3 regions of the Burkholderia sp. IDO3 genome follow, and region 3 is predicted to be linked to each of the others. Evidence: predicted binding sites of a transcription regulator. Region 3 holds the regulator's gene; each other region holds the start of a gene.
The links. The regulator FNR, encoded in region 3, switches genes on or off when oxygen is low (the NO sensors DNR and NnrR bind a similar motif). The targets are predictions, from matches to a motif close to TTGATNNNNATCAA.

Region 1: the regulator FNR is predicted to act here: its motif matches at 2,294-2,307, upstream of DCN14_RS32870 (universal stress protein).
Region 2: the regulator FNR is predicted to act here: its motif matches at 2,873-2,886, upstream of clpB (ATP-dependent chaperone ClpB).

The regions. Positions count from the first base shown of each region.
Region 1 covers NZ_CP028964.1:260,349-266,785, forward strand. The annotation lists gene DCN14_RS32860 (response regulator transcription factor) at 1-136, opposite strand, end outside; gene DCN14_RS32865 (PAS domain S-box protein) at 133-2,130, opposite strand; gene DCN14_RS32870 (universal stress protein) at 2,379-2,849, shown strand; gene DCN14_RS32875 (universal stress protein) at 2,905-3,741, opposite strand; gene DCN14_RS32880 (universal stress protein) at 3,738-4,241, opposite strand; gene DCN14_RS32885 (acetate/propionate family kinase) at 4,311-5,510, opposite strand; gene DCN14_RS32890 (universal stress protein) at 5,518-6,357, opposite strand.
Region 2 covers NZ_CP028963.1:2,031,226-2,037,662, reverse strand. The annotation lists gene glp (gephyrin-like molybdotransferase Glp) at 1-637, shown strand, start outside; gene moaD (molybdopterin converting factor subunit 1) at 657-914, shown strand; gene DCN14_RS24075 (molybdenum cofactor biosynthesis protein MoaE) at 925-1,401, shown strand; gene DCN14_RS24070 (group III truncated hemoglobin) at 1,451-2,011, opposite strand; gene DCN14_RS24065 (Rrf2 family transcriptional regulator) at 2,285-2,803, shown strand; gene clpB (ATP-dependent chaperone ClpB) at 2,959-5,556, shown strand; gene DCN14_RS24055 (YidB family protein) at 5,689-6,120, opposite strand; gene DCN14_RS24050 (helix-hairpin-helix domain-containing protein) at 6,209-6,437, opposite strand, start outside.
Region 3 covers NZ_CP028962.1:86,976-93,412, forward strand. The annotation lists gene DCN14_RS00400 (LysE/ArgO family amino acid transporter) at 1-411, opposite strand, end outside; gene DCN14_RS00405 (LysR family transcriptional regulator ArgP) at 517-1,410, shown strand; gene fnr (fumarate/nitrate reduction transcriptional regulator Fnr) at 1,457-2,203, opposite strand; gene DCN14_RS00415 (universal stress protein) at 2,334-2,801, opposite strand; gene DCN14_RS00420 (DUF3005 domain-containing protein) at 3,445-3,852, opposite strand; gene DCN14_RS00425 (hypothetical protein) at 4,130-4,363, shown strand; gene epsC (serine O-acetyltransferase EpsC) at 4,501-5,421, shown strand; gene DCN14_RS00435 (SDR family oxidoreductase) at 5,647-6,437, opposite strand, start outside.

The DNA of each region.
Region 1 (6,437 bases), on a different replicon from region 3:
TGCCGCGCACGAGCGCGATCGTCGACGCGCTGTCCTGCGCTTCGCCGACGACGTCGAAACCGCTTGCGTTCTGCAGGATGTGCCGCAGGCCGTCCCTGACGAGTGCGTGGTCGTCGGCGATGAGTACCCTGATCATGACAGCACGTCTCCTTGCTGGATGGCGTGAAGCGGCAGCGCCACGGTGATCGTGAATCCCGCTCCCGGCCGGTTGTCGATCGTCACCGTCCCGTCGAGCATGTGCGCGCGCTCGCGGATGCCGATCAGGCCGAACGACGGGCGATCGTGCGCGTCGCGGCGGGGGGCGGGCGCGCCGTGACCGTTGTCGGCGATGCGCAGCATGCAGTAGCCGTCTTCGATTTTCAGCGCGAGCTTCACGTTCGTCGCGTCCGCGTGCCGCGCGACGTTGGTCAGCGCCTCCTGCACGATGCGGAACAGCGTGGTTGCGCCGGCGCTGGTGAGCGCGGCATCGACGGGGGCGAGGTCGCGCTCGACCGTGATCCGGTAACGGCGCGTGAAATCGTTCGCCAGCCATTCGATCGCCGGGACGAGGCCCAGGTCGTCGAGCATCACGGGCCGCAGATCGGCCGCGATGCGCCGGACCGACGCGACGGTCGAATCGATCAGGCGATGCATGCCGCCCAACTGCTCGCGCACGCCGGTGTTGGGGACGACGACGCCCGCGAGCCCCAGCTCGACGGCGGAGAGATCCATCTTGAGCGCGGTGAGCTGCTGGCCGAGGTCGTCGTGCAGCTCGCGGGCGATGCGCGTTTTTTCTTCCTCCCGCACGTTCTGCAGGTTGGCGGACAGCTCGCGCAGCTCCTCGCGCGACTGCTTGAGCGCGTTTTCGGCGCGCACCCGCTCGGTGACGTCGCGCAGCATGACCGTATACAGCTTGCCGGCGCCGTCGCGGATCTGCGAGATCGACGCCTCGATCGGAAACTCGGTGCCGTCGCCGCGCAAGCCGAACAGCACGCGTTGCCGCCCCATCTGCCGCTCCGACACGCCGGTCACGCCGAATTGCTCGACGTGCGCCGCATGCGCGGCGCGGAAGCGCTCGGGGATGAAGCGGGCGAGCGGCGCACCGATCGCGTCCATCGCCGAGACGCCGAACACGCGTTCGGCGGCCGGATTGAAGATCACGATCGTCTGGCGTTCGTCGACGGTCATGATGGCCTCCATCGATGACCGGATGATGGCCATCATCCGGTCATCGCCGGGCGGGGTGTCGCTGGCGTGTGTCGTACCGGCGCGCGCGCGCTTCGCGGCGATCTGCAGCACGAGCGCGGCCAGCGTCAGCGACAGCGCGATGCCGGCCGGCAGCACGGCCGTCGCGGCGCCGGACAGGGCGGCGCGCGGTGCGCCGTAGCGCAGCGTGAGCGGCGTGCCGCCGAACGTCAGCGAGTCGGTTCGCCTGAACGTATCGCGGACGTCGGCGTCATCGCCGCCGCCGAAGCCGCCGGAATACACGGGCGCCGCCGGATCGTCGGCGACGATTTCCATGTGAAGCCGGCCGAGCACGGACGCATCGACGAGACGATCGGGATTCAGCGACGCATAGACGTATCCGGTCGCGCTCGCGTGCCGGGGCCCGGACAACGGCCCGTCTTCGGCGTTCGCATCAATCGGCAAGTACAGCGTCAGTGCCGTCCGGGCGAGCGTCGCATCGGTGCCGTCCTGGAGCGCGTTCGCGGCCAGCGCGACCTTGCCGGTTTCCGCTGCGCGCCGCAGTGCCTGCCGGGTCGACAGATCGCCGATGGCGGCGCCCGGTTCGATTCTTCCGAGGCCGCGGACTGGGGATTGCAATCCGTCCAGATCGAGACTGGCGAGATAGCCGCGCCACGCCGCGCCGGATTGCGGCGCGGCCAGTGCCGACGCGAAGCCGCGCGCGCCGCGCAAGATGGCGGCCGCGCCGAGGAGGCTGCGCCTGAGGTCGGCGGTCGCGAGCGTCGCGGTTTGCTCGAACCGGGCCTGGGCGGCTTGCCGGGCCGCGTTCTGCAGCGACCGGGACGCCGCAAACGTTGCGGCCAGACCCAGCGCCAGCGTCAGCAGCGCGGCCGCGGCTGCATGGCGGGCGGGGCGCGTCCGGTGCGGAACCGGCCCGGCCTTGAAGGGGGGCGCATTCACTGTCATTGCCGTTCATCCTGACGGATTGCGCCGGCGGCTGGCTGGCGGCGGGCCGGGCGCGGGGCACGAAAAGCGGGGCAGGCCGGAACTGCGATGTCGCCTGAAATTGTGCCCGCTTTGCCGGCGTTCGCCAATCGGGACCGGTGCGGACGGGCGGCGCGTCGCACGCTTGACCGGCATCAACGGAAAGGTGCCCGCCGGGAGCAGACTGGCTGGACCGGCCGATCGAACCCGGACGACAGCAGGGAGGCGTCATGTACCAAAGGATCTTCGCGGCACTCGATGGCAGCCGCAGTGCGCGGCTCGCGCTCGACGAGGCGATTTCGCTCGCCCGCGATGCGGGCAGCCTGGTCATCGCCATGTGCGTGGTATCGGACGCGCTGCGGCTGGCCGATGTGGACAGCGGCTATATCGACCAGTACGCGCCGGGCGGACTGGACGCGGACAAGGCCGCGATCGCGGTCTCGGACGCGGAAACGGCGTTTCAGCTGTCCGGCGTGCGCGGCATCGCGCAAACGATCGACGCGTATGGCGAGGACGTTGCGGAGGTGCTGGCGCGCGCCGCCGCCGAATGCGACGCGGACCTGATCGTGATGGGCACGCATGGCCGTCGCGGCGTGCGCCGGGCGGTGCTCGGCAGCGTCGCCGAATCGCTGGTGCGCATCGCGGACCGGCCGGTGCTGGTCGTACGGGAGGGGCCGGGTGCGTGCGCCGGCGTGTTGTGACGGTCGTGACGGGAGGCGGGCAGCCGGATGCGGCTACCCGCTTTCACGCGCTCACTCAGTGAGACAGCAGGACCGGCACCGTCATCGTCTCGAGGATCGTGCGCGTGGCACCGCCCAGCACGCGTTCGTGCATGCGGGCATGACTGTACAGCCCCATCACCAGCAGATCCGCATGCAGGTCGGTCACCCGGTTCAGCAGCGTCGCGCCCACGCTCACCGACCGATCGCGCGGCGTGGCGGAGAACGATGCGCGAATGCCGTGCCGTTCGAGATACGCGGCGACGTCGACGCCCGCCGGCGTCCTGTCCGGATCCGGATGCCCGCGGGTGACCGTCTCGACGTTGACGAAGCGCGCGCGGGCGAGCAGCGGCAGTGCGTCGGCCATCGCGCGAGCGGCTTCGCGTCCGCCGTCCCAGCCGATCAGCACGTTCTCGCCGAGCGTTCGCACGTCGCCCGCGTAGGGCACGACGAGCGCCGGCCGTCCGCTGCCCATCACGACGTCCTCGACGAAATGGCGGGCCACGTAGGTCATGCGGTCGTCCGGATCCTCCTGGCCGAGCACCAGCAGGTCGGCGTGGCGCGCATGCAGGATCGCGGCGGCCGTCGCGTCGCCGGTCGGCGCCTGCCACTCGACGTTGTTGCGTCCCGCGCGCTCGGCGGCCGCCAGGAACCGCTCCTCGGCTTCCTGGCGCCGCTGGTCGCACAGGCGTTCGTAGACGGCCAGCTTCAGCGGTTCGTCAGGGCGTCGCAACGGTTCGAACAGATCCTGGCAGACCACGTAGAGGCCGGTCAGATGCGCGTTCCAGCGTCCCGCGAGTTCGAGCGCGAGCTCGACGCGCGTCGCGCAGCGCGCGCTGTCGTCGAGATGGACGAGCAGGGTCTTGTAGCTCATGACGGTTCCTTTTCGGTCGATGCGGCAGGGGTTCCGGCGGATGCCGTCGACGCACAACCCGCCGGAATCATCAGGACCGGGCGCGTGGCATGGCGCAGCACGCGTTCGGCCACGCTGCCGAGGACGAGGCGACGAAAACCGCGCCGGCCGTGCGTGCCCATCACGATCAGGTCGGCGTCGATCTCGTCGGCGAGCGCGACGATCCGTTGCGCAATGTCTTCGCCCGCCGGCGCGACATTGGAGATCTGCGGCGTGCCGGTCACGCCGTGTGCCTTCATGCGTTTCGCGGCGTCCTCCGTGACGCGCAGCCCCTCCTCCCGGAATGCATCGATCAGGATCGACGGATCGTAGCCGTACGTGTCGTAGGCCGGCACCAGGAAATCGACGACATAGACGGGGGTCAGCCGCGCACCCGTCTCCGACGCGAGGTTCAGCGCGGCGTCGAGTGCGCGGGACGACGTATCGCTGCCGTCGAGCGCAACCAGAATGTTCGAGTACATGGCGTTTCCCTTGAACGGATGGCGATGGAATCATCTTCGGCGCATGCGCGCCGCCCGCGCTGATCTGGATCAAGCGTCCCGATTGCCGCGAAGCACGCGTACCGCGGCGCGCGCCGCGACCCATGCTTCGTTGGTCGGTTCGACGACCACCGTGACCGCGCTCGACGCAGACGACACGACGTGCGCGTGGGCGGCATTCGCGCCCGGGTCGAGCGCGATGCCGAGCCAGCCGAGCGACGCGCAGATCCGCTCGCGCAATGGCGCCGAGTGTTCGCCGATGCCGGCCGTGAAGACCAGCATGTCGAGGCCGCCGAGCAGCGCGGCAAGCGCACCCGCTTCGCGCACGATGCGATGGACGTACAGTGCGAGCGCATCGCGGGCCTGCGCGTCGCCGGCCGCTTCGCACGCGAGCAGGACACGCGGATCGCCCGACGCACCGGAGACGCCCTTGAGCCCCGACTCGTGATAGAGCAGGTGCCCGAGTGCGTCGCCCGACAATTGCCCGGCCTCGAGCAGGTGCAGGACGACGCCGGGATCGAGCGTCCCGCAGCGCGTGCTCATCATCAATCCGTCGAGTGCCGAGAAGCCCATCGTCGTCGCGACGCTGCGGCGCTCGCGCAGCGCGCACAGGCTCGCGCCGCTGCCGAGGTGCGCGGCGATCACGCGGCCGTGCGCGCGTGCGCCGAACGACTCGTCGAGCGCGACGGCGAGGTATTCGTACGACAGGCCATGGAACCCGTAGCGACGCACGCCCCGGTCGAACCAGGCATGCGGCAACGGCAGCAGTTGCTCGACACGCGGCAGCGTGCGATGAAACGCCGTGTCGAACACGGCGATTTGCGGGACGTCGGGGAACGCGTCGCGCAGCGCGTCGATCGCGTCCAGGCTGTGCGGCTGATGCAGCGGCGCCAGCGGCGTCAACGTGCGCAGCGCATTCAGCACGGCATCGTCGACGGCCACCGGTTCCACGTACCGCGCGCCGCCGTGCACGACGCGATGCGCGATCGCGCCCAGCGCGATGTGCGGCAACTGCTCGCGAATCCACGTCGCGATCCGTGCGAGCACGGCACGGTACGGATCGCCGGCAACCCTCGGCAACACACCGTCCGGTTCCGCATCGAAGCGGATCGTCACGCCGTTGCCGGTCTCGACCGCTTCGCCTTCGTGCAGCGGCCGCCGCTCGGGATCGCCGTGCGGCGGGTACGCGAAGACCGCGAACTTGACGCTCGACGAACCGGCGTTGACGACGAGGAGCGCGAGCGTACGCATCGCCGGTTCAGTGCGACATCAGCACCGGCATCGTCATCGACGCCAGCACCGTGCGCGTGGCGCCGCCCATCACCAGCTCGCGCCAGCGCGGATGGCCGTAGGCGCCCATCACGAGCAGGTCGGAACCCGTTTCATAGGCGCGTGACAGCAACGTGTCGCCGACCGCCGCACCGGCGCCGGTGTCGATATCGAGCACGGTCACGTCGTGTGCATGGCGCGCCAGCATCAACGCGGCATCGGCGGCCGGAATGCGCAGGGTCGCCGCTTGCGAATCGCCGTCGACCACGGCGGCGACCGTCGTGCGCTTCGCATGTTCGAGAAAGGGAATCGCATCGTGCGCGGCGCGCGTGGCCTCCCGGCTGCCGTCCCACGCGACGAACACCCGTTCGCCGACCGACGGGAATTCCCCCGTATACGGCAGGAACAGCACCGGGCGGCCGGCGGACAACACGAGGCTCTCCGGAAACTGGTCGTCGATATAGGTCTCGGGATCGTTCGGGTCGCTTTGCCCGGCGATCACCAGGTCGGCAAGACGTGCGGCGCGCAGCACGGCCGCATTGGCGCGCTCGTCCGCGTGAACCCACGTGGCGGGCACTTTCGCGCGAGTGGTTTCCGCATGGAACAGGCGTTCCAGCGCGGCCATCCGTTCGTCGCGCTGTTCGCGGTGCGCGCGGAAATAATCGGCGGACCCGGCCATCACGTAGAACGAATTCGGTTCCGGCGTGTAGACCGCGAAGAGGCCCGTCAGATGGGCACCGAAGCGCCGGGCGAGACGCAACGCGAACTCGAGCCGCGAATGCGCGCGGGCGCTCGTATCGAGGTGCACGACCATGCTTTTGTAGCTCATCGGAATCGCTCCATCGACGGGTGATCCGCCAGTGCAATCCAGTCTACGAAGCAGGCTTTCCGCGCGCTTGACCCAGATCA
Region 2 (6,437 bases), on a different replicon from region 3:
CGGTGCGATCTACAACTCGAACCGCTTCACGCTGCGCGGGCTGCTGGAGCGGCTCGGCTGTCACGTGACCGACTACGGGATCGTGCCCGACTCGCTCGCGGCGACGCGCGACACGCTGCGCGAGGCCGCGCGCGATCATGACGTGATCCTGACGAGCGGCGGCGTATCGGTCGGCGACGAGGATCACGTGAAGCCGGCCGTCGAGGCCGAAGGGCGCCTCGCACTGTGGCAGATCGCGATGAAGCCCGGCAAGCCGCTCGCGTTCGGCGCGGTGCGCCGCGGCGACGAGCGGCCCGATGCGCACTTCATCGGGCTGCCCGGCAATCCGGTGTCGAGCTTCGTCACGTTCCTGCTGTTCGTGCGGCCGTTCCTGCTGCGCCTGTCCGGCGTGCGCGACGTCGCGCCGCGCGCGCTGTCGCTGCGCGCGGACTTCTCGCAGAGCAAGGGCGACCGGCGCAACGAATTCCTGCGCGCGCGCGTCAATGCGGCCGGCGGCCTCGATCTGTTCCCGAACCAGAGCTCGGCGGTGCTGACGTCGACGGTCTGGGGCGACGGCCTGATCGACAATCCGCCGCAGCACGCGATCAGCGCCGGCGAGACCGTGCGTTTCATTCCGTTTTCCGAACTGCTGTCGTAACGCGACGGCCTCCCGATCCATGAAGATTCAACTGAAATTCTTTGCAAGCGTGCGCGAGGCGCTGGGCGTGTCCGACGAACAGGCCGACGTGCCGGACGGCGTGACGACCGTCGGCGACGTGCGCGCATGGCTGCGCCTGCGCGGCGGCGCGTGGGCCGAGACGCTCGCCGAAGGGCGCGCGTTGCGCATGGCGTGCAACCACGAGATGACCGACCCCGACACGCGCCTCACCGACGGCTGCGAGGTCGCGTTCTTTCCGCCGGTGACGGGCGGCTGAGGGGCTTGCGATGGCTACGGTACGAGTCCAGGCCGACGATTTCGACCTGAACGCCGAAGTGGCGGCGCTGCGGGCGCGCAACCCGAAGATCGGCGCGGTCGCATGCTTCGTCGGCACGGTGCGCGACCTGAACGAAGGCGACTCGGTCGCCGCGATGGAGCTCGAGCACTATCCGGGGATGACCGAGAAGGCGCTCGAGAAGATCGCCGCCGAGGCTGGCCGGCGCTGGCCCGGCATCGACGTCGCGATCGTGCACCGGGTCGGCCGGCTGTTGCCGCTCGACCAGATCGTGATGGTCGCGACGGTCGCGTCGCATCGCGGCGATGCGTTCGCGTCGTGCGAGTTCGTGATGGACTATCTGAAGACCGAGGCGCCGTTCTGGAAGAAGGAAACGACGCCGGACGGCGAGCGCTGGGTCGATGCCCGCAGTACCGACGACGCCGCGCTGGCGCGCTGGGGCGTTGAATCGGGCAACACGCCGCGTTGAACGCGGCGTTCTCGTTGCGGCGATGTGCCGCAGGCGCCGGATTGCCGCGTTACGCGTCCGGATCGGTGCCGCGCCCGATGATCTTCGTCGGAAACGGCTCGCCGCGGGCGCGTGACGGCAGCGCATGCGCGTCGTCGCCGCCATCGCGGCGGCGCGGCGCGATCGCATCGAGCAGCGCCTGCTGCTCGGGCGGAATCTGATAGTCCCAGCCGAAGCGGCTCAGCTGCAGGCTTTGTGCGATCCGTAGCGCGGGTTCCATGAAGCGGATCGCCGCGAGCGGCGTGTAGCGTGCCTCGACGGTCTTCAGGAACAGCGACAGCCAGCGGCTGAAGTGCGCGGGTTCGATTCCGTCGAGCGGCTGGTGCGCCTGCTGCACGTTGCCGCGATAGCCCTTGGTGCCGAGCACGAGGCTCGACCAGAAGCTGACCATCTTCGGCAGATGATCGTCCCAGCGGCCGTTCAGTTTCGCGTCGAATACGGGCCCGAGCAGCGGGTCGGCGCGGACGCGGTCGTAGAACGCGTAGACGAGGTCGCGGATGTTGTCTTCGGTCGGTTCGGCGTCGCGGGGGCGGGCCGGTGCGGTATCGGGCGAGGCGGGCAGGGCGGTCATGACAAAAAGGCCGGGAAAATCGGAGCGTTGGGGCTTCGGCGACGCGGCGGCATGACGCAGGTGCGGCCGATGCGCAGGACGCCGACAGGATTTTGACGCAAAATAGCGTCCACCAAGGCCTGAAAAATGTGCGTATGCCATGCATCTTATTGTGTGCAGGCCGTCCGGGCAACCCGGGCCTGTCAGGCGGCAGTCAAAAGCCCGGCCGGCGCGCGCTCCCGGTGATCCGGGCTGCATAATCGGGGCACGATCGACAATTTTCCGTATTCGCTCATGAGACTCACCGACTACACCGACTATTCGCTGCGCGTGATGTTGTACCTTGCCGTGCGCGGCGAGGGGCTCGCGACGATCCAGGAGATCTCGGACGCCTACGGCATCTCGAAGAACCATCTGATGAAAGTGGTGCAGCAGCTCGGCGAGCTCGGCTGGGTCGACACGGTTCGCGGCCGCAACGGCGGGCTGCGGCTCTTCCCCGAATCGCTGGCGCTGACGGTCGGGCAGGTCGTGCGCGCGACCGAGAGCGATTTCGCGCTGGTCGGCTGTTTTTCCGCCGACGGTGACGAGTCGCGCGGCTGCGTGATTGAGCCGCAGTGCCGTCTGAAGGGCGTGCTGGCGGCCGCGCGCGATGCATTTTTCGCCGAGCTCGATCGTCATACGGTCGGCGAGCTGGCCGCGCCTGCGTCGCCGCTCGTCGCGCTGCTCGGCATTCGGCCGATCGCGCTCGTGCGTGCCGAGCCGTCGGAACCCGACGCGGCTGCGTCCGCCGGGTCGCCGTCGAAGGCCGGCTGACGCGCGCCGCACGCCTCCATTACCCGGCTGCAACCGGCCGGCAGGCCGCTTGTCGCCGCCCATCGTTTTTTGCGCTGAATCAACCCGAATTTCGCTTGAAACCCGCATAACCATCCTCATCTTGGTGTTAATCGAAAATTGGAGGTCTCGACTAAATGAGAATCGACAAGCTCACCACCAAGTTCCAGGAAGCACTCGCGGACGCGCAAAGCCTTGCGGCAGGCCGCGACAATCAATACATCGAACCCGTTCACGTACTGGCGGCACTCGTCGCGCAGCAGGACGGCTCCGCCCGCTCGCTGATGTCGCGCGCGGGTGTTCACGTGCAGGCGCTGCAAGGCGCGCTGAACGAGGCGATCTCGCGCCTGCCGCAAGTCACGGGTACGGGCGGCGACATCCAGATCGGCCGTGAGTTGGCCGGGCTGCTGAACCAGGCCGACAAGGAAGCGCAGAAGCTCAACGACACGTTCATCGCGAGCGAGATGTTCCTGCTCGCCGTGTCCGACGACAAGGGCGAAGCCGGCAAGCTCGCACGCCAGCACGGCCTCACGCGCAAGGCGCTCGAAGCCGCGATCGCCGCGGTGCGCGGCGGCTCGCAGGTGCACAGCCAGGATGCGGAAAGCCAGCGCGAGGCGCTGAAGAAGTACACGGTCGACCTGACCGAGCGCGCCCGTGCAGGCAAGCTCGATCCGGTGATCGGCCGCGACGACGAAATCCGTCGTTCGATCCAGATCCTGCAGCGTCGTACCAAGAACAACCCGGTGCTGATCGGCGAGCCGGGCGTCGGCAAGACCGCGATCGTCGAAGGGCTCGCGCAGCGGATCGTCAACGGCGAAGTGCCCGAGACGCTGAAGGGCAAGCGCGTGCTGTCGCTCGACATGGCCGCGCTGCTCGCGGGCGCGAAGTATCGCGGCGAGTTCGAGGAGCGCCTGAAGGCGGTGCTCAACGACATCGCGAAGGACGAAGGCCGGACGATCGTGTTCATCGACGAGATCCATACGATGGTCGGTGCCGGCAAGGCCGAAGGCGCGATGGATGCGGGCAACATGCTCAAGCCTGCGCTGTCGCGCGGCGAGCTGCATTGCATCGGCGCGACCACGCTCGACGAATACCGCAAGTACATCGAGAAGGACGCCGCGCTCGAGCGCCGCTTCCAGAAGGTGCTCGTCGACGAGCCGAGCGTCGAGGCGACGATCGCGATCCTGCGCGGGCTGCAGGAGAAGTACGAACTGCATCACGGCGTCGACATCACCGACCCGGCGATCGTCGCCGCGGCCGAGCTGTCGCACCGCTACATCACGGACCGCTTCCTGCCCGACAAGGCGATCGACCTGATCGACGAGGCTGCATCGAAGATCAAGATGGAAATCGATTCGAAGCCCGAAGAGATGGACAAGCTCGACCGCCGGCTGATCCAGCTGAAGATCGAGCGCGAGGCCGTGAAGAAGGAGCAGGATGAAGCGTCGCAGAAGCGCTTGCAGCTGATCGAGGAGGAGATCGATCGCCTCGGCCGCGAATATGCGGACCTCGAGGAGATCTGGACCGCCGAGAAGGCCGCGGTGCAGGGCAGCGCGCAGTTGAAGGAAGAAATCGAGAAGGTGCGTGCCGACATCGCGCGTCTGCAGCGTGACGGCAAGCTGGAGAAGGTCGCCGAACTGCAGTACGGCAAGCTGCCGCAACTCGAGTCGCAACTGAAGCAGGTCACGCAGGCCGAAGAGCAGGAGCAGCACAACCCGACGCGTCCGCGGCTGCTGCGCACGCAGGTCGGTGCGGAAGAAATCGCGGAAGTCGTGTCGCGCTCGACCGGGATTCCGGTGTCGCGGATGATGCAGGGCGAACGCGAGAAGCTGCTGCATATCGAGGAAAAGCTGCACGAGCGCGTGGTCGGCCAGCATGAGGCGATCAGCGCGGTCGCCGATGCGATCCGTCGTTCGCGCGCGGGGCTCGCCGATCCGAACCGTCCGTACGGCTCGTTCCTGTTCCTCGGCCCGACGGGTGTCGGCAAGACCGAGCTGTGCAAGGCGCTGGCGTCGTTCCTGTTCGATTCAGAAGAGCACCTGATCCGCATCGACATGAGCGAGTTCATGGAGAAGCACAGCGTCGCGCGGCTGATCGGCGCGCCGCCGGGCTATGTCGGCTACGAGGAAGGCGGCTACCTGACGGAAGCCGTGCGCCGCAAGCCGTACAGCGTGATCCTGCTCGACGAGATCGAGAAGGCGCATCCGGACGTGTTCAACGTGCTGCTGCAGGTGCTCGACGACGGTCGCATGACCGACGGGCAGGGGCGCACGGTCGATTTCAAGAACACGGTGATCGTGATGACGTCGAACCTCGGCTCGCAGGTGATCCAGGCGATGACGGGTTCGCCGCAGGAAGAGATCAAGGACGCGGTGTGGCTCGAAGTGAAGCAGCACTTCCGTCCGGAGTTCCTGAACCGGATCGACGACGTCGTCGTGTTCCATGCGCTCGACCGCAGCAACATCGAGTCGATCGCGAAGATCCAGCTCGCACGCCTGCACGACCGGCTCGCGAAGCTCGACATGGCGCTCGAGGTGTCGCCGGCGGCGCTCGAACAGATCGGCAAGGTCGGCTACGATCCGCTGTTCGGTGCGCGGCCGCTGAAGCGCGCGATTCAGCAGGAGATCGAGAACCCGGTCGCGAAGCTGATCCTCGCGGGCCGCTTCGGTCCGAAGGACGTGATCCCGGTCGACGTCAGCGACGGCAAGTTCGTGTTCGACCGCGTCGTGCACTGATCGCCGGTCATCGGCCGCACGCCCGGTTCGCGCCGGGCGCGCAAAAACAAACACCCCGCTCAGGCGGGGTGTTTGCATATGGAGCGGCGGAAACGGATGAAGCGGCTGCCCCGGCTGTCGTGCGCGGTGCGCTCAGGCCTGCTTGTTGCCGCCGAACATGCCGGCGAGCTGCGACAGTGCGCCGAGCACGTTCGACGTGTCGACCTGGCCGTCGGCCGGCACTTCGCCGTTCGGCGTCGCGTGGTTCACGACGTGCGGCAGCACCTGCGCGAGGATCGACGATGCTTGCGCCGGATCGATGCCCACCTTGCTCGCGAGCGCGCCGACGGCGTCCGAGCCGAGCACGTTCTGCAGCGTATCCGCCGAGATCGGCTGGTTTTCGCCGCTGCCGACCCACGAGCCGATCACGTCGCCGGCGCCGCCGGCCTTGAACTTCTCGATCAGCCCGTTCAGGCCGCCCGGCTGGTTGTTGATGAATTCGAGCGCGGTCGTGATGAGCGCGCTTTGCGAGTTGCCGCCGGCCTGGCCGCCGATCAGACCGCCAACGATGTCGAGGAGACCCATGGTTCTTCACCTTCACTGAAAAGGGCGCCGTAACGGCGGCGCCCGTTGAACGAATGCCGCGCGCACGCCGTCGCGCGCGCGGCGCGCATCAGGCGCCCGACGCCGCGGCGGCGGAGGCTGCCTTGTCCTTCTTGCTCTTCTTCTTCGAACCCTTCGTCGCCTTCGTGGACGACGCTGCGGACGGCGCGCTCGCGCCCGCGTCGGCGGCTGCCGCCGCGGCTGCGGCCGCCTTCTCCTTCTTCGACGCACGCTTGCTCTTGGCCGGCTTGGCCGCCGCTTCCGGCGCGCTTGCGGCCGGCGCCGCCGTGCCGGCCGTC
Region 3 (6,437 bases):
CAGGAAGGTGTCGAGATACACGTGCGGGTTGAGCCACGTGAACGCGAGCGTCATCAGCACGATCGCGGCCGCGCTTTGCGGCGGCGGCGCGACGGCGTCGCCGCGGACGTCGAGCGTTTCGTGCCCCGGCTTGAACGCGCGGCGCAGCGCGTTGATGCCGAACCACGCGAGATACGCGAGACCGACGTACAGCACCGCGTGGACGAAGGTCGGATAGCGTTCGACGAGCACCGACGCGCCGCCGACGCCCGTGCCGATCAGGATCATGTCCGACAGCGCGCACAGCAGCACGATCTTGCCGACATGCGAGCGCATGATGCCTTGCCGGAGCACGAACGCGTTCTGCGCGCCGATGGTGACGATGAGCGACGCGCACAGGGCCACGCCGTGAGAAAAAGCGATCCAGTTCATGATGGGGAATTGACAGCAGTAGACGGGGGAATCGGTTGGCGCTAGTCTGCGGTCAGCCCCGGAATAAGAGAAGCTAATTTACCTAATGTCGATTAAGGAAATCTAATGCTGGACTACGCGTTGCTCGACGCCCTCGCGGCGGTGATCCGGCACGGCTCGTTCGAACGGGCGGCCAGGGAGCTGAACGTCACGCCGTCGGCGGTGTCGCAGCGGGTGAAACTGCTGGAGGAGCGTGTCGGCAGCGTGCTGGTCAAGCGCGGGCAGCCGTGCGTCGCGACGACCTCGGGCGCGCTGCTGTGCCGGCATACGGAGCGCGTGCAGTTGCTCGAGGCCGAACTGGGCGGCCGGATGCCCGCATTGCCGGGCCAGATCGCGAGCGCATGGCCGACGCTGCGCGTGGCCGTGAACGACGACAGCGTCGCGACGTGGTTCATCGACGCGGTCGGGCCGTTCTGCACGGAGCGCGAGACGTTGCTCGACCTCGTGATCGACGATCAGGACTACACGGCCGCGCGCATCCGCGACGGCAGCGTGCAGGGCGCGGTGACCGCGCAGGCCGAGCCGATCCAGGGGTGCAGGTCGACGCGGCTCGGGCGCATCCGCTATCGCGCGGTGTGCTCGCCGGCGTTTCACGACCGTTATTTCGGCGCGGGCATCACGCGCGATGCGCTGCGCCGCGCGCCGTGCGTGATGTTCAATCCGAAGGACGGGCTGCAGGCGCGTTTCATCCGGCGCGTGACGCGTGCGGAGCTCGATCCGCCGCAACACTGGATACCGCACGTCGCCGGGTATCTACGCGCATGCGAAACGGGGCTGGGATGGGGAATGTGTCCGGACCGGATGGTCGATCGCCAGCTGGCAGCGGGCGAACTGGTCGACATGTCGCGCGGGCGGACGGTCGACATCGAGCTTTACTGGCAGAGCTGGCGCCTGTCGATCGGCTGGCTCGACGATTTCAGCGCGGCGCTGAAGGCGCGCGCCGCGCTGTTTCTCGACTGATCGGACGGGGAAGGCATGCGGCGCGTATCGCACGCGCCGGGCCGGGTCAGACGTGATGCAGGCCGTCGAAGTCGACGATCTGCACGAGGCGGCCCTGCATTTCGATCAGGCCGCGCTTCTGGAATTTCGACAGCGTGCGGCTGACCGTTTCGAGCGTCATGCCGAGGTAGCTGCCGATGTCTTCGCGTGTCATCCGCAGGTTGAATTCCGACGGCGAGTAGCCGCGCTTCAGGTAGCGCTGCGACACGTCGAGCAGGAACGCGGCGACGCGCTCTTCCGCATTCAGCGAACCGAGCAGCATCGTCTGCGACGTTTCGCGCACGATCTGCTCGCTCATCAGCTTGTGCATGCGTAGTTGCATCGTGCCGGCTTCCGAGCACAGCGACTTGAGCGCGCTGTACGGAATCACGCAGACCGAGCTGTCTTCCAGCGCGACCGCGGTGCGCGGGTGCGTGTCGTCGCAGATGCCGTCGAGGCCGAGCGCTTCGCCCGCGAGGTGCAGGCCGGTGACCTGTTCGCGGCCATCATGGCGCGTGGCGACGGTTTTCAGCGAACCCGAACGTACGGCATACAGGTTGTCGAACGCATCGCCTTCGCGGAACAACGCTTCGCCGCGCTTGACCGGGCGAGCCGCGCAGATGACCGATTCGAGGCGGCTGAGCGCTTCGGGGGCGAGGCCCTGCGGCATGCACAGATGACGCATTGCGCACGACGAGCAATGAGGGGCCTGGCGGGGAGCCCAGTTGCCTGCATGGGAAGGGGCGGCGGGGCGTGTGGCGACGGGCGTCAGCATGATCGTTTACTCCGGCGTTGAATCGACAGAATCATTGTCCCACCGCAAATTGGTGCGGTCGGGTGACAAAACGTCGCGACCGCGCGCGCATGCCGGCCGTTGCGTGAGCACGGTGCGCGCGCGAACATGTTCAGCCCTCCTGCTCATCCGTGTGCGAGGCGGCCGGGATCAGCAGCACGGGCAACGTCGCGTGGCGCACGCACTGTTCCGCGATGCTGCCGAGCACGAGGCGGCGGAACCCGCGCCGGCCGTGCGTGCCGAGCACCAGCAGATCGGCGCCGAATGCCTTCGCGCCATCGAGGATCAGCGTCGAGACGTCGTTGAGCGACGACGCTTCGCTCATCAGCGTCTCGCCCTTCACGCCCGCCGCCTGCATCAGCTTCGTGAAATCCGCCGCGAGCGCGTTGCCTTGCGCGACGAGCTGGTCGCGCAGCACGGACGGATCGTAGCCCGGCACGTTGTAGTAGATCGCGGCGTTCTCGACGACGTAGAACGGCTGCAGTTCCGCGCCGTGTTCCTTCGCGAGTGCGAGTGCGGCATCGAATGCGTGGCGGGACGTGTCGCTGCCGTCGATGGCAACCAGAATGCGCTTGTACATAGTGTCTCCGAGTGGCGGGTTGAACGGAAGTCGGCCGAACGGCCGGGCAGACCGTGCGTTGCTGCGAGGCAGAGTAAACCAACGGCAGGGACTTTGCATCGACATGCCGGTCGTCTCGATCGGCACGCGCGATCGCGGCGCTTGTGTCGTTGCAGCGGCGCATGCCGATCGCGAGCCATGCGCGCGCCGCATGTTGCGCTGCGTGACGGGTGCGGCGGCGTGCGACGTCGCGCCGGCCGGCCGTCCGGGCGGCGCGTTGCGGCAGTCTGCGGCGAGATGACGGCGGACGAACACCGTGCGGATACCGCATCGTGACGGCAGCGGCCGCACAGGCGTCGCGCGATGGTCCGGGGTGCGGCACCGTCCGCCGATGCACGACAACGTCCGCTTTGGCGAAGCCGAATCGCGCGCGTGCCTCCATTGGATCGCAACCGAACTGCGAATAACCTGATTTCGATCAACATCGATGCATTCACATCGATCGAAAGCGCGCGGCGCACCCGCGCGTCGCCGCGAACCGGCGCCGGTATCGACACCGATACGGAAGATCGTCCGCGTGCGCGCCGAACACAAGCCGGGCCCGCGCGAACCATCGGCCCGCGCGCCGCTCCGGCAAACGAACGATCGATTCAAACGCCGCGCGCTACCTCGGCACCGCGGCGATCTCGATGACGCGTTCGGGCCGGCGTCCGTGCCCGGGCCAGTACGCGCTGCCGTACATCCGGTGAACCGGGCCGAACAGTTCGTCGCCTGCGTGCGGCGGTGCATCGAAACCTTTCTCGATCACCGTGTAGCCGGCCCGCAGCGCGAACGCCGGGTGATTGCCGCCGGGGCGGCTGTCGAAGCCCGCGAAGCCGTCGCCGGCTTCGGGCATTGCGTTGACGAGCGATGCGTTGCTGCGCGTGATTTGATCGGGCGAGATCGCGCCGCCAGCAAGACGCGACGCTTCGCGATTCTTGCCGTCGGTGTCGACGGTGCTGTCGTGCGTGTCGTCGTTGTCGAGTTCGATGCTGCGCGGATGCGCGGTGTGCGCTTGAGCTGACGATTCCATCGCGGCTCTCCTGGCGGCGAAGCGCTCCGGATCGAAGCAAGTCCCGTTCCGGGCACGACGGGAAAAGGCGCGCGGGCGATCGCCGCGGTCGCGCGGCGCGCATTGATTTGTCGTGATTTATTTCAGCTAGAACACGCGTTTTCTACAGAGTATGATTCTTTTCCTGCGAAGCGGCGAGAGGGGAAGCGATCTCGCCGTCTCTGCCCGCGCCGGGGGCCGCAGCACCCTTAAAGACGGGTAGTGAACAACAAAGCAAGGGACTAGAGGTGGCGGATTCATGCAAGCGACTACTGCCTTCACGCACCGCGGTTATCTGTTGAATTGCGCGCCCGCGCGCGCCAGTGACGGGTCGTTCAAGCCCTATGTCGTGATCTCCCGATCGAGCGACGGGGAACTCGTTGCCAATCGTTTTTTTCCGATCGAACTCCAGTTCAACGACGAAGGCGCTGCGATCGCGCACGCGCGCGACTGGGCCGTGCGCTGGATCGACGCGAGCAGCATCGCGATCTGACGCCGTCGCGCACCGGCCGCATTGGCCATCCGGCCGATCCACCGCGGGCCGCTGCCGGACGAAAAACGCGGTAATCTTGCGGAACCCGTCACTTTATTAGCGGCCGTGCGACTGCGCGCGGCTGCCTGCATTGGCATATGTCGACATCACCCGCCCGTCAGTGGGGCCTCGAAGAAATCGTCGCCGGTTTGCGCGAGTCGCGCGAGGAACTCCATCGCACGCGTCATCCGCGCGGCATTCGCGAACTGCCGTCGCGCGACGCGATCTGCAAGATTGTCACCGGCCTGCGCGCGTCGATGTTTCCGACGCATTACGGTGCGCCCGATCTTACCGACGAAAGCGTCGACTATTACGTCGGCCATACGCTCGAAAGCACGCTGCGCGTGTTGTCCGAGCAGATTCGCCGCGCGCTGCCGTTCCTGCCCGAGCATGTGGACACGCCGTTCGCGGCACTCGACGAGCGCGCATTCGAGATCGCGCGCGAGTTCGGGCGGCAGTTGCCGTCGGTCCGCGCACTGCTGGTCAGCGACATCCAGGCCGCGTACGCCGGCGATCCGGCCGCGCAGCACATCACCGAAATCCTGCTGTGCTACCCCGGCGTGCTGGCGATGATGCACCATCGGCTCGCGCATGCGTTGCACCGGCTCGGCGTGCCGCTGCTCGCCCGGTTCATCAATGAAATCGCGCACTCGGCTACCGGCATCGACATTCACCCGGGCGCGCAGATCGGCCCGAGCTTCTTCATCGACCACGGCACCGGCGTCGTGATCGGCGAAACCGCGATCATCGGCGAGCGCGTGCGCGTGTACCAGGCCGTCACGCTCGGCGCGAAGAGCTTCCCGGCCGACGGCGAAGGCACGCTGGTCAAGGGCAACGCGCGGCATCCGATCGTCGAGGACGACGTCGTGATCTACGCGGGCGCGACCATTCTCGGCCGCGTGACGATCGGGCGCGGCTCGGTGATCGGCGGCAACGTGTGGCTCACGCACAGCGTGCCGCCTGGCACGAGTGTCGCGCAGGGCAAGGTTCGGGAAGGCGGGAGCGGCGAGAAGCCGTAACGCGGTGCGCGAACGCCCGGGCGCCGCGCCGTACGACGCAGCGGCATGGGGCGGACGCAGCGGACGAGCTGTGCGAATGCTCGGGCGACGCGCCGCACGACGCGGCGGACGAGGTGGAATGGAGCGACGACCTGACCGCCGCCAGCGAGCGTCGCGCGTGAGCGGCGCAAAGCCGCGCGACCCGGCGCACGCAGGCGGCGCGCAGCCGCCTTCGCTCACCGAGCCTCAGTGCTTGCTGGCCGGCGAGCGGTGCTTGTACAGCACGTCCTGATCGACGCGGATCAGGTTCTGCCCCGCATCGACGACGAAATCCACGCCGTTGTACGCGCTGCCCGTGAGCAGCAGGATCGCGCTGGCGACGTCGTCGGGGCCGGCGATGCGCGCGAGCGGCGTCGATGCGCGGCTCGCGTGTTCGAAGTCGGCCTGCGTCTGGTCGTCGCTCGGCAGCATCAAGCCGGGGAACACCGCGTTCACGCGCAGCACCGGCGACGACGACAGCGCGAGCATCTGCGTGAGGTTGCCGAGCGCGGCCTTCGCGACCGTGTAGCTGAAGTGGTCGCGGTGGAAGTTTTCCTTGATCTTCTGGTCGACCACGTTGACGACGACGCCCTGCGTGCCGGCCGCGCGGGCCCGCTCGTAGAACGCGCGCGTGAGCAGGATCGGCGCACGGCAATTGACGGCCCACGCCTGGTCGAACGCCGCGAGGTCGAAGCTCGGGAAGTGATCCTGCCAGAACACCGACGCGTTGTTGACCAGCACGTCGAGGCGGCCGAAGCGCGCATAGGCCTGGTCGATCAGCGCGGTGATCTGCGCGGCATCCGACAGGTCGGCCTGCAGCGCGGCCGAATCGTGCCCGCGTTCGGCGATCGTGCGGGCCGCCGCTTGCGCGGCATCGGCCGAGCGGTCGTAGTGCACCGCGGTGCGATAGCCGTGCGCGGCGAAATACTCGGCGAACGCGCGCCCGGCCCGGCGCGCGGCGCCGGTCACGAGCACGACGGGCGCGTTCGCCGCTTGCT